DNA from 2 places in the Rothia sp. HMSC069C04 genome. Region 2 is predicted to be linked to the other one. Evidence: predicted binding sites of a transcription regulator. Region 2 holds the regulator's gene; the other holds the start of a gene.
The links. The regulator LexA, encoded in region 2, represses DNA repair genes until DNA is damaged. The targets are predictions, from matches to a motif close to TCGAACANNTGTTCGA.
Positions count from the first base shown of each region.

Region 1: HMPREF2879_RS07650 (shikimate dehydrogenase) is a predicted target of LexA. The motif match lies at 1,301-1,316, and genes of this name have one in related genera.

Region 1 is NZ_KV810762.1:17,747-22,120, forward strand. It holds gene mltG (endolytic transglycosylase MltG) at 1-1,184, shown strand, start outside; gene HMPREF2879_RS07650 (shikimate dehydrogenase) at 1,409-2,344, shown strand; gene aroC (chorismate synthase) at 2,464-3,681, shown strand; gene HMPREF2879_RS07660 (shikimate kinase) at 3,681-4,374, shown strand, end outside.
Region 2 is NZ_KV810742.1:21,069-25,442, forward strand. It holds gene HMPREF2879_RS09195 (LysM peptidoglycan-binding domain-containing protein) at 62-724, opposite strand; gene lexA (transcriptional repressor LexA) at 1,554-2,228, shown strand; gene HMPREF2879_RS05265 (ATP-dependent DNA helicase) at 2,474-4,374, opposite strand, start outside.

The DNA of each region.
Region 1 (4,374 bases), on a different contig from region 2:
AGAATAAACATCCCGAAGAGAGCGGGCTCGACCTCTTTAGGCCGACAGCCGAGGATGAACGTAAGGGCATCACCGGCATCACGATGGAACAGGAAATCGTGTCGGTGGCTACGTTGCGTGCGCGTAAGCGCCGCCGCCGCGCCATCATGCTGAGCGCTATTTCCTTGTTTGTGGTGGCTCTGGTCATCATTTCGGGTGCCTTGATTACTCGCTATGACCCGTTCAAGACTCGTGACTACTCGGGTGGCGGCAATGGTACGACCGTGACTTTCACGATTCGTTCTGGCCAGTCCACCGCGCAGGTGGCGCAGGAGCTTGAGGCGGCGGGCGTCATTGCTGATGCTGATAAGTTCCTTGAGGTGTACACCAAGGAGAGCAAGGGTAAGTACCTGCAGCCTGGCACCTATGAACTGCAGCAGCACATGAGCAGCTCGAGCGCGATTACGACCATTATTGATGCGAACAGCAACGTTCTGTACCTGGCGATTCCGCAGGGTAAGCGCGTGAGCGAGACCATCGATCTGATTGTTTCTGGCTCCGATGGCGCGTTCACCCGCAAGCAGGTTGAGGACGCGGTCAGCAACTACACCCAGTACGGTGTGCCGAGCAACTTCCCCTCGATTGAGGGTTGGTTGCACCCGGGTGAGTACCGCTTCCCGAAGGACACCGACATCAAGAAGGTCATTCAGACCATGGTTGATAAGACCAAGGCTGACCTGAAGGAAGCCGGCGTGAGCGGCGACCAGAAGACCTTCGAGGTTCTGACCATCGCCTCCATCGTGGAGCTTGAGGCTCAGCCGAAGGACTACGTGGCGGTTGCAGGCATCATTGAGAATCGTCTGAACAACCCCGATGGTGAGACCTCGGGTCTGATCCAGTCGGATGCGACCGTGACTTACGGTCTGGGTGTCCGTTCGTACCACCTGACTGAAGAGCAGAAGGCCGATAAGAGCAATAAGTACAACACTTATGCGAATAAGGGTCTTCCGAAGGGTCCGATTGGTTCCCCGCAGCTGGCTTCGATTAAGGCTGCTGCGGCTCCCGAGAAGAACCCGTACTACTACTGGGTGACTGTGGACCTGGATTCCGGTGAGACTAAGTACTCCCGCACGTACGCTGAGCACCAGCGTTATGTTGAAGAGTACAACCAGTGGTGTTCTAAGCACCCGAACCGCTGTAGCTAAGTTGTAGCTAATCGGTTTAGCTGGTAGCTACGATTTAGTAGCTTTGGACTGAAGGTTCCTTGCTGAGGCGGGTACCGCCTCCACGAGAGTGGGGGAGGTGCCCGCCTTTGCTGTACCCGAATATTGGTTTGTCCCTTAAAATGGGTAGAGTGCGCCTATGACCGCGGGTTCGTGGCGTGCGTGTCCGCAAGCCCCAAGCGTTGAGAGCGAAAGAGTATCTATCGATGAAGACTGAACCGTACCGTGAGGCCCCGTATCTTCGCCGCGCCTACGTGCTGGGGCACCCGATTGCGCATTCGCTGTCGCCTGCACTGCATCGTGCCGCGTATGACTTTTTGGGTGAGCAGAATTTGGGTTATAATCGCCGCGATACTCTGCCCGATGATTTGCCGGCGATTATGCACGGTGTGCGCCACCCGAAGGGTACGGAGGACGCCCCGTATATTGCGGGTCTGTCGGTGACGATGCCGTTGAAGACCGCGGTCATCAAGTATTGCGATGAGCTGAGTGAGACTGCCCTCGTGACCGGCGCGGTGAACACGGTGTATCCGCGCGGTGAGAAGGTGCTGGGCGATAACACGGACGTGATCGGCATTGTGAACGCGCTGCGCCACGCCGGTTTGGAACCGCAGCCACTCAAGGATTCTGCCGCGATTGTGGGTGGCGGAGCGACCGCTATTTCCGCCCTGACCGCTCTGCATCTGCTGGGGTATTCCCGTGTGAGCGTGTACGCCCGTTCGCTGCATAAGCTCGGTAGCGTGCAGGAGGTAGCGGACCGCCTGGGCGTTCAGCTGGAGCAGATTTCCCTGGCTGATTTGCCGCAGAATCTTGCGGAGCGCGGTCATCACCCGGTGGTGTCTACTCTTCCTGCCCATGCGGCGGATGAGTGGGCGAACCAGCTGAGCGGGCTGAAGGGCGCCTCCGCAACGCACCGGCCGGTACTGCTCGATGTTGCGTATAACCCGTGGCCTTCGGTGCTGGCGAGCGCTTGGGAGGCTAACGGCGGCACGGTGGTTTCTGGCCTGGAGATGCTGCTGTACCAGGCGGTGGAGCAGGTGCTGCTATTTACCGACCGCACCCTGTCTGAGGGTGAGCTGCTGGGCTTGGTGAATGCGATGTGCGCGGCGGTTGATCTTGCGCCTCGTGCTTCCGTTTCGTGAAAAAAGCGTGCTTTCACTCGCTCAGTAAACAGGCATTTTATACACTATTTATACACGTGAAGAATTATTATTCCTTCCTCCTGCGCTGCGGTGCGGGTGCGATGAAAAGAGGTTAACCTATGGCCCTGCGTTGGCTCACTGCCGGAGAATCCCACGGCGAGGCGCTCGTCGGCATTATTGAGGGCGTACCCGCCGGTGTGGAACTCACCAGCGACATGGTGCGTGACGCCCTGGCTCGTCGCCGCCTTGGCTACGGCCGCGGTGCCCGCATGAAGTTCGAGGAGGACCGCGTGCGCATCCTGGGCGGTGTGCGTCACGGCCTGACTCAGGGCGGCCCGGTCGCTATTGAGATTGCCAACACCGAGTGGCCCAAGTGGACTGACGTGATGAGCTCCGACCCGGTTGACCCCAAGCTGATTGAGCACCGTGCGCGTAATGCTGCGCTGACCCGCCCGCGCCCCGGTCACGCCGATTTTGCGGGTATGCAGAAGTACAACTTCTCTGAGGCTCGCCCGGTGCTGGAGCGCGCCTCCGCGCGTGAGACTGCGACCCGCGTGGCTCTTGGCGTGGTTGCCGCCCAGATTTTGAAGGCTCTAGGTGTTGAGCTGGTTTCTCACACCGTGGCTGTGGGTGGCGTGCATGCTCCCGAGGGCGCCCCGGTGCCTTCGCCTCGCAACGTTGACCAGCTGGATGCTGACCCGCTGCGCTGCTTCGACAAGGCAACCTCCGACGCGATGGTTCAGCGCGTGGACGAGGCGCACAAGGACGGCGAGACTCTCGGCGGTGTGGTTGAGGTGCTCGCGTACGGTATGCCTCCCGGACTGGGTTCGTACGTGCACTGGGACCGCCGCCTGGACGCGCGCCTTGCTGCAGCCCTGATGGGTATTCAGGCTATTAAGGGCGTTGAGGTTGGCGACGGTTTCGCGACCGCTGACCGCCCCGGCACTGCCGCTCACGACGAGATTTCCATTGGTGAGCACGGCGTTACCCGCGATACCAACCGTGCAGGTGGTATTGAGGGCGGCATGAGCATTGGCGACCTGCTGCGTGTGCGCGCGGCAATGAAGCCCATTGCGACCGTGCCGAAGGCTCTGAAGACCATTGACACTTCCACCGGTGAAGAGGCTCGCGCCCACCACCAGCGTTCGGACGTGTGTGCTGTTCCCGCCGCTGGCGTGGTGGCGGAGGCTATGGTCGCCCTGGTGCTCGCTGAGGCGGCACTGGAGAAGTTTGGTGGAGACTCGATCGGTGAGACTCGCCGCAACATGGATTCCTACCTGGACGCTATTCCGGCGTCTCTGGCGTGGGAGTCTAACGTGGCTGGTTGGGACGCGTAGTGCCCCTTCCGGCGGAGTCTGAGGGCTGCGGCGCGAAGGGTCGCGGTTCCGGGGAGGTTTCTGTGGAGCAGGGTGTTCGCCCGGTCGCTTCGAGCCCCCTTGCGCGTATTGCTGCGGCGACGCAGCGTGCGCGAGGGGGCGCTTCGCCGCGCCCGGAATCCGGTGTATCGGAATCCGTATCTGCTGCGGCTGAGCAGGCTGTTGAGGCTGCAGGCGCTGGGGCTCGTGAGGCTGTTGAGCGTGAGGATTCTTCTCGCCCGGCCTCTCGCGTGCCCACCCCGGCTGACCTGATGCGTTTTGGCACCCGCCCCCTGCCCGCCGCCGCTGCGGCGAACACGCAGGGTGTGCGCCTGTACGCCTCCTCGGTGTCTGAGGACGCCGACCCGGCGCTCGGTCTGGACGAGGACCTGCGCCTGAAGCTGCTCAGCGCCCTGCAGGGCATGGGCACCGCCGAAGAGGAATCCGGCAAGGAGCCCGCGACGGCGGAAGCACCCAAGCCGACTGCACCCAAGCCTGCACCCGCCAAGCCCGCAGCTCCAAAACCGGTCGCGCCGTCGGTAGTCGCTACGCCGAAGCCTGCCGCGCCCAAGCCGGCACCTCCGAAACAGGCTCAGCCTGCGGCGGGGGAGAGCGCTTCTGCTCCCGTGCAGGAGGCTGAACCGCAGTCTCCGGAACCTCAGCCTGCGCCCGCAG
Region 2 (4,374 bases):
TAGCGGGTTCGGAGTCAAGACATCAACCTCATGCAGAAGCCAACCACGTACGTGTCCATGCTTAGCGCTGAGTCTGAGGAATTTCCAGACGCTGACCGGCATCAACAGAGGTGCTGGTCAACGAGTTCAACTCCATAATACGAACCACAGTATCACGGGTGTCACCCTGCGGATCCACCGCCTGAGCAATATCCCACAGGGTCTCGCCATGCTTGACCACAACGACGGTTCGAGTCACCGAAGCGTTCTCCACAGAAGCAGAAGCCGCCGGGCCAAAGAAGCTAATAGCACCGAGCACAATCAGCGCCGCCAGGGTCAGCAGAGGCAGGCCCTTCAGGAAACCGCGCGGAGTGCCAAAACGACGAATCGAAGCGGGAACCGCACGCAGAAGCTCGCCTCCCTTAGCCAGAAGAGCACTCTTCACGCTAGGCGCCTGTGCGGCAGAAGCAGCCTGCGCCTCAGAAGCTACGGAGCGAACCGACGCGGGCGCTTGGGCAGAAACAGCAGGTGCAGAAACAGCGGGAACGTGGGTAGGCTGGGCCACCTGCGCGGGACGGGGCGCATGAGCCGCACGAGAAGAGCGAACAGACTGCGAAGACGCAGGCACACGAGAACGCCCCTGCACGGTGCTGGCGGACGCAGTGCGGGCGGGGTGAAGTACCACCAAACCTGCCGGAAGGTGTGCAGAAGTGTCACGAGAAGCAAGAGGTGTTGCAGTAGTCATTGTGGTTCCTTTCTCTTAGCTCGCCCCGGGGTTACCTCGCGGGTCTAGCAATGCCGAGCGATACCCGCTCGGAGGTCCTAGTTGAGTGATAACTATGGAGTGGTGATTGTTAGGCGATAACTATTGGGTAGCTATTCTCTAGTTAGGTCAGAGCGCCGGATGCACCGGGTTGCGCTGGGTCGCCCCAACACCCCATCCCCTGCGCTCTCTCTTCGCCGGATGCTCCCTAGAGCATCCGGGGTAGATCGTGCGAAGAGAGAGGCAGAGGATTCGAATACATTCGAACACTCCTTCACTCGCCCCTCCTGGAAGACTCCGGGTCGAATCTTCGAATATTTTTCGAACATTCACCCGTAAATCCTGAATTTCAGGAGAGATTCAAGAGTATATACGAACTCTTGTTCTAAAGTCTAGCAGAGATGTACTAAAAATTTCTTCGAGTTTCGAAGAAAAAATCTAGAATATTTGTTTGAGTTTTTCGGTGTAGTGTTCTACACTGGTGTCAAGAGACGTTCCACACGCTCCTGATGAGTCCTACTCACAGCAGGTTTCTGTACCCGTTACAGCTTGGTTCTGTATCTAAATGCAGGTGCTGCTGACTGAGTTTTATAGGGCGGAGGCGCATACTCGTTGCCCGCGTATCGCTCCGGCACGGATAGAATTCCTCCACCCCCTGACGAGATAAGACCAATTTCAGCAGAACCAAAAAATTTTCAGGACACCATCGGAAAACGTGTGAAGCACCCATCCGTGCCCCGACCGGACTGTGTCTCAAACAGACTGCAGAGACCGGAATACAGAAATCGGGGCACAGACCGAAGGAAAAGAAATGGCAACAGCACCCCGTCCGGCGCTGACCGCGCGCCAGCAGAAGATTCTTGACGCGATCCGCACCGAGATTGAACAAAAGGGTTACCCGCCGTCCATGCGCCAGATTGGTGACATGGTGGGTCTTGCGTCCCTGTCTTCGGTCACTCACCAGCTCGGCCGTCTCGAGACCATGGGCTACATTCGCCGCGACCCCAAGCTCCCCCGCGCCATTGAGGTGCTGGATGAGAACGGCGTCGGCATCCACGGTAGCGCTTCCTCTTCCCTGCCCGAGCTGCCGAACTTCGAAGTCGGCGATGAGGACCTCGTACCCGTTCCCCTGGTTGGACGAATTGCAGCGGGCGGCCCCATTACCGCCGAGCAGTCCGTGGAGGATGTGCTTGCCCTGCCCCGCCAGCTGGTCGGTAACGGCAAGCTTTTCATGCTCAAGGTCAAGGGCGATTCCATGATTGACGCCGCAATCTGCGACGGCGACTGGGTGGTTGTCCGCGAGCAGCACACCGCAGACAACGGCGATATCGTTGCTGCTCTGCTCGACGATGAAGCAACCGTAAAGGTGTTCCGTCAGGTTGACGGCCACACCTGGCTCATGCCGCGCAACTCCAACTACGAGCCGATTATGGGTGACCGCGCAACCGTCATGGGTAAGGTCGTCTCCGTGCTGCGTAGTCTCTAGAAAACCACAGCCTCTAGAAGATGCAGTCTCTGAAAGACGCGGGCTCTAAACAGCCACAGCATCTCAAAGAAGCTGTTTTAAACAACACAGCCTCTAAAAGACATAGCTACGAGGCTTTTAGCTCTCTATAGAAATCACCCCGGTGATACGTAAACGTTCACGTATCACCGGGGTGATTTCTATATGTCTAAATTTATATGCCCAAAACGGGGCGGCGGCGCGGCAAGGAATGGATCTCGCCCGAGCTAACGCTCAATACTCGCCGAAAGACGAGCCAGCGCGCCGGTCACCGCGGCCTTATTTTGCGTTGACCACATCGGCGGCATCGCCTTCATCAAGAAACCGCCGTAGCGTTTAGTCGCCACGCGAGAATCCAGCACAGCCACCACGCCGCGGTCAGACACCGAACGGATCAGACGGCCCGCACCCTGCGCCATACGAATCGCCGCATGGTGAGCCGAAACCGCCATAAAGCCGTTACCGTGGTGACGGTTCACCGCCTCCGTACGAGCCTGCGCAATCGGGTCGTCCGGGCGGGGGAACGGAATGCGGTCCATCACCACCAGGCGGCACGAGTCACCGGGAACGTCCACGCCCTGCCATAGGCTCATCGTTCCAAACAGGCATGAGTCAACGTCCTCGCTGAACTCCTCCACCAGAGCCTTGAGCGAAGACTCACCCTGCAGAAGAATGTTCAGGTCGCTATGCTCACGCATGTACTCGGCGGCACGCTCAGCGGCACGCTTTGAGGAGAACAGACCCAGGGCGCCGCCCTCCGATGCCTCGCACAGCTCACGCAGACGCTCCAGCTGACCCTCGTGCACACCAAATCCCGGAGGCTTCAAATCTCCGGCAACGTACATGATGCCCTGCTTGCGGTAGTCGAAAGGTGAACCCACATCGATACTCGTCCAGCGCGGCGCACCCTCCCCTTGCAGTCCCAGGGCAGCGGTTGCAACATCAAAAGAGTCACCCACCGTCAGGGTCGCACTCGTCAAAATCACGGTGCGGTCAGCGAACAGGCCGTCACGCAACTGCAGGCCAACGCTCAACGGAGCGATATTCAGGGTCGCCGGGTCGGTATCGGAAGCAGCCACGTAGCGGCCGTTCTCCCAACCGCCCTGACGAGAAATCCACAGAACGTCCTGCTCGCCCGAAGCCTCCAGAATGCGGCTGCTCATATCGTGCACCTCAGAGACACGCGAGCGCGCCATCTGCAGGCCGGCGTCAACGTCCTGACCGTCCGGTTTGGTATCGGACAGGGCGGTGCGGGCGGCATCATTTACCGCAGAAATAGCGGTCAAAAGGCGACCGTCCAGGCCCTTCAGAAGGCCCTCGGCAAGACCCTCGAAAGCGGTCTCCAGGGTGCCGGCTGCCATTTCCAGTGCGCCGGAATCAGCCTTCGAATGCTTCTTCACGCTACGCGCCGCACGGTGAACCATCGCAACCGTCAAAGAACCAGACACGGCACCTGTCACGCGGTCCACCAGCTCATGAGCCTCATCAATAATGACCGTCTCATGTTCGGGCAGAACCTTCATGCCCTCGAAAGCGTTAATCGCCAGCAGGGCGTGGTTCGTGATGACGATATCAGCCTCAGCGGCACGGCTACGCGCCATCTCGCTAAAGCACTCTTCCACCAGCGGGCAGCGGCGGCCCAGACACTCGGCGGCGCTGACCGATACCTGAGCCCAGGCGCGGTCAGAGACGCCGGGCTTCAGCTCGTCACGGTCGCCGGTCTCCGTGCGGTCGGCCCACTCGCGCAGGCGCACTACTTCCTCACCCACGCGCGAGGTCGAAGAAGGCATGTCGAAGAGAGCATCCGGCTCGTCTTCCGGGTAGCCGCCCTCCAGCTTGTGCAGGCAGAGGTAGTTATTGCGGCCCTTGAGCAGAGCCACCTGCGCCTGCGACTCCGGGCGCGGCTCCAGCGCTTGTAGAAGACGCGGAATATCGCGGTTCACGATCTGCGCCTGCAGGGCAAGAGTCGCCGTCGCAACCACAATCGGCTGGTCCGACTCCCCCACCCGCGCCAGGGCAGGAACCAGGTAGCCCAGGGACTTACCGGTACCGGTACCCGCCTGGACCAGCAGGTGACGCTGCAGTTCAAGAGCCTGCGCCACATGCGCCACCATGGTGCGCTGACCGG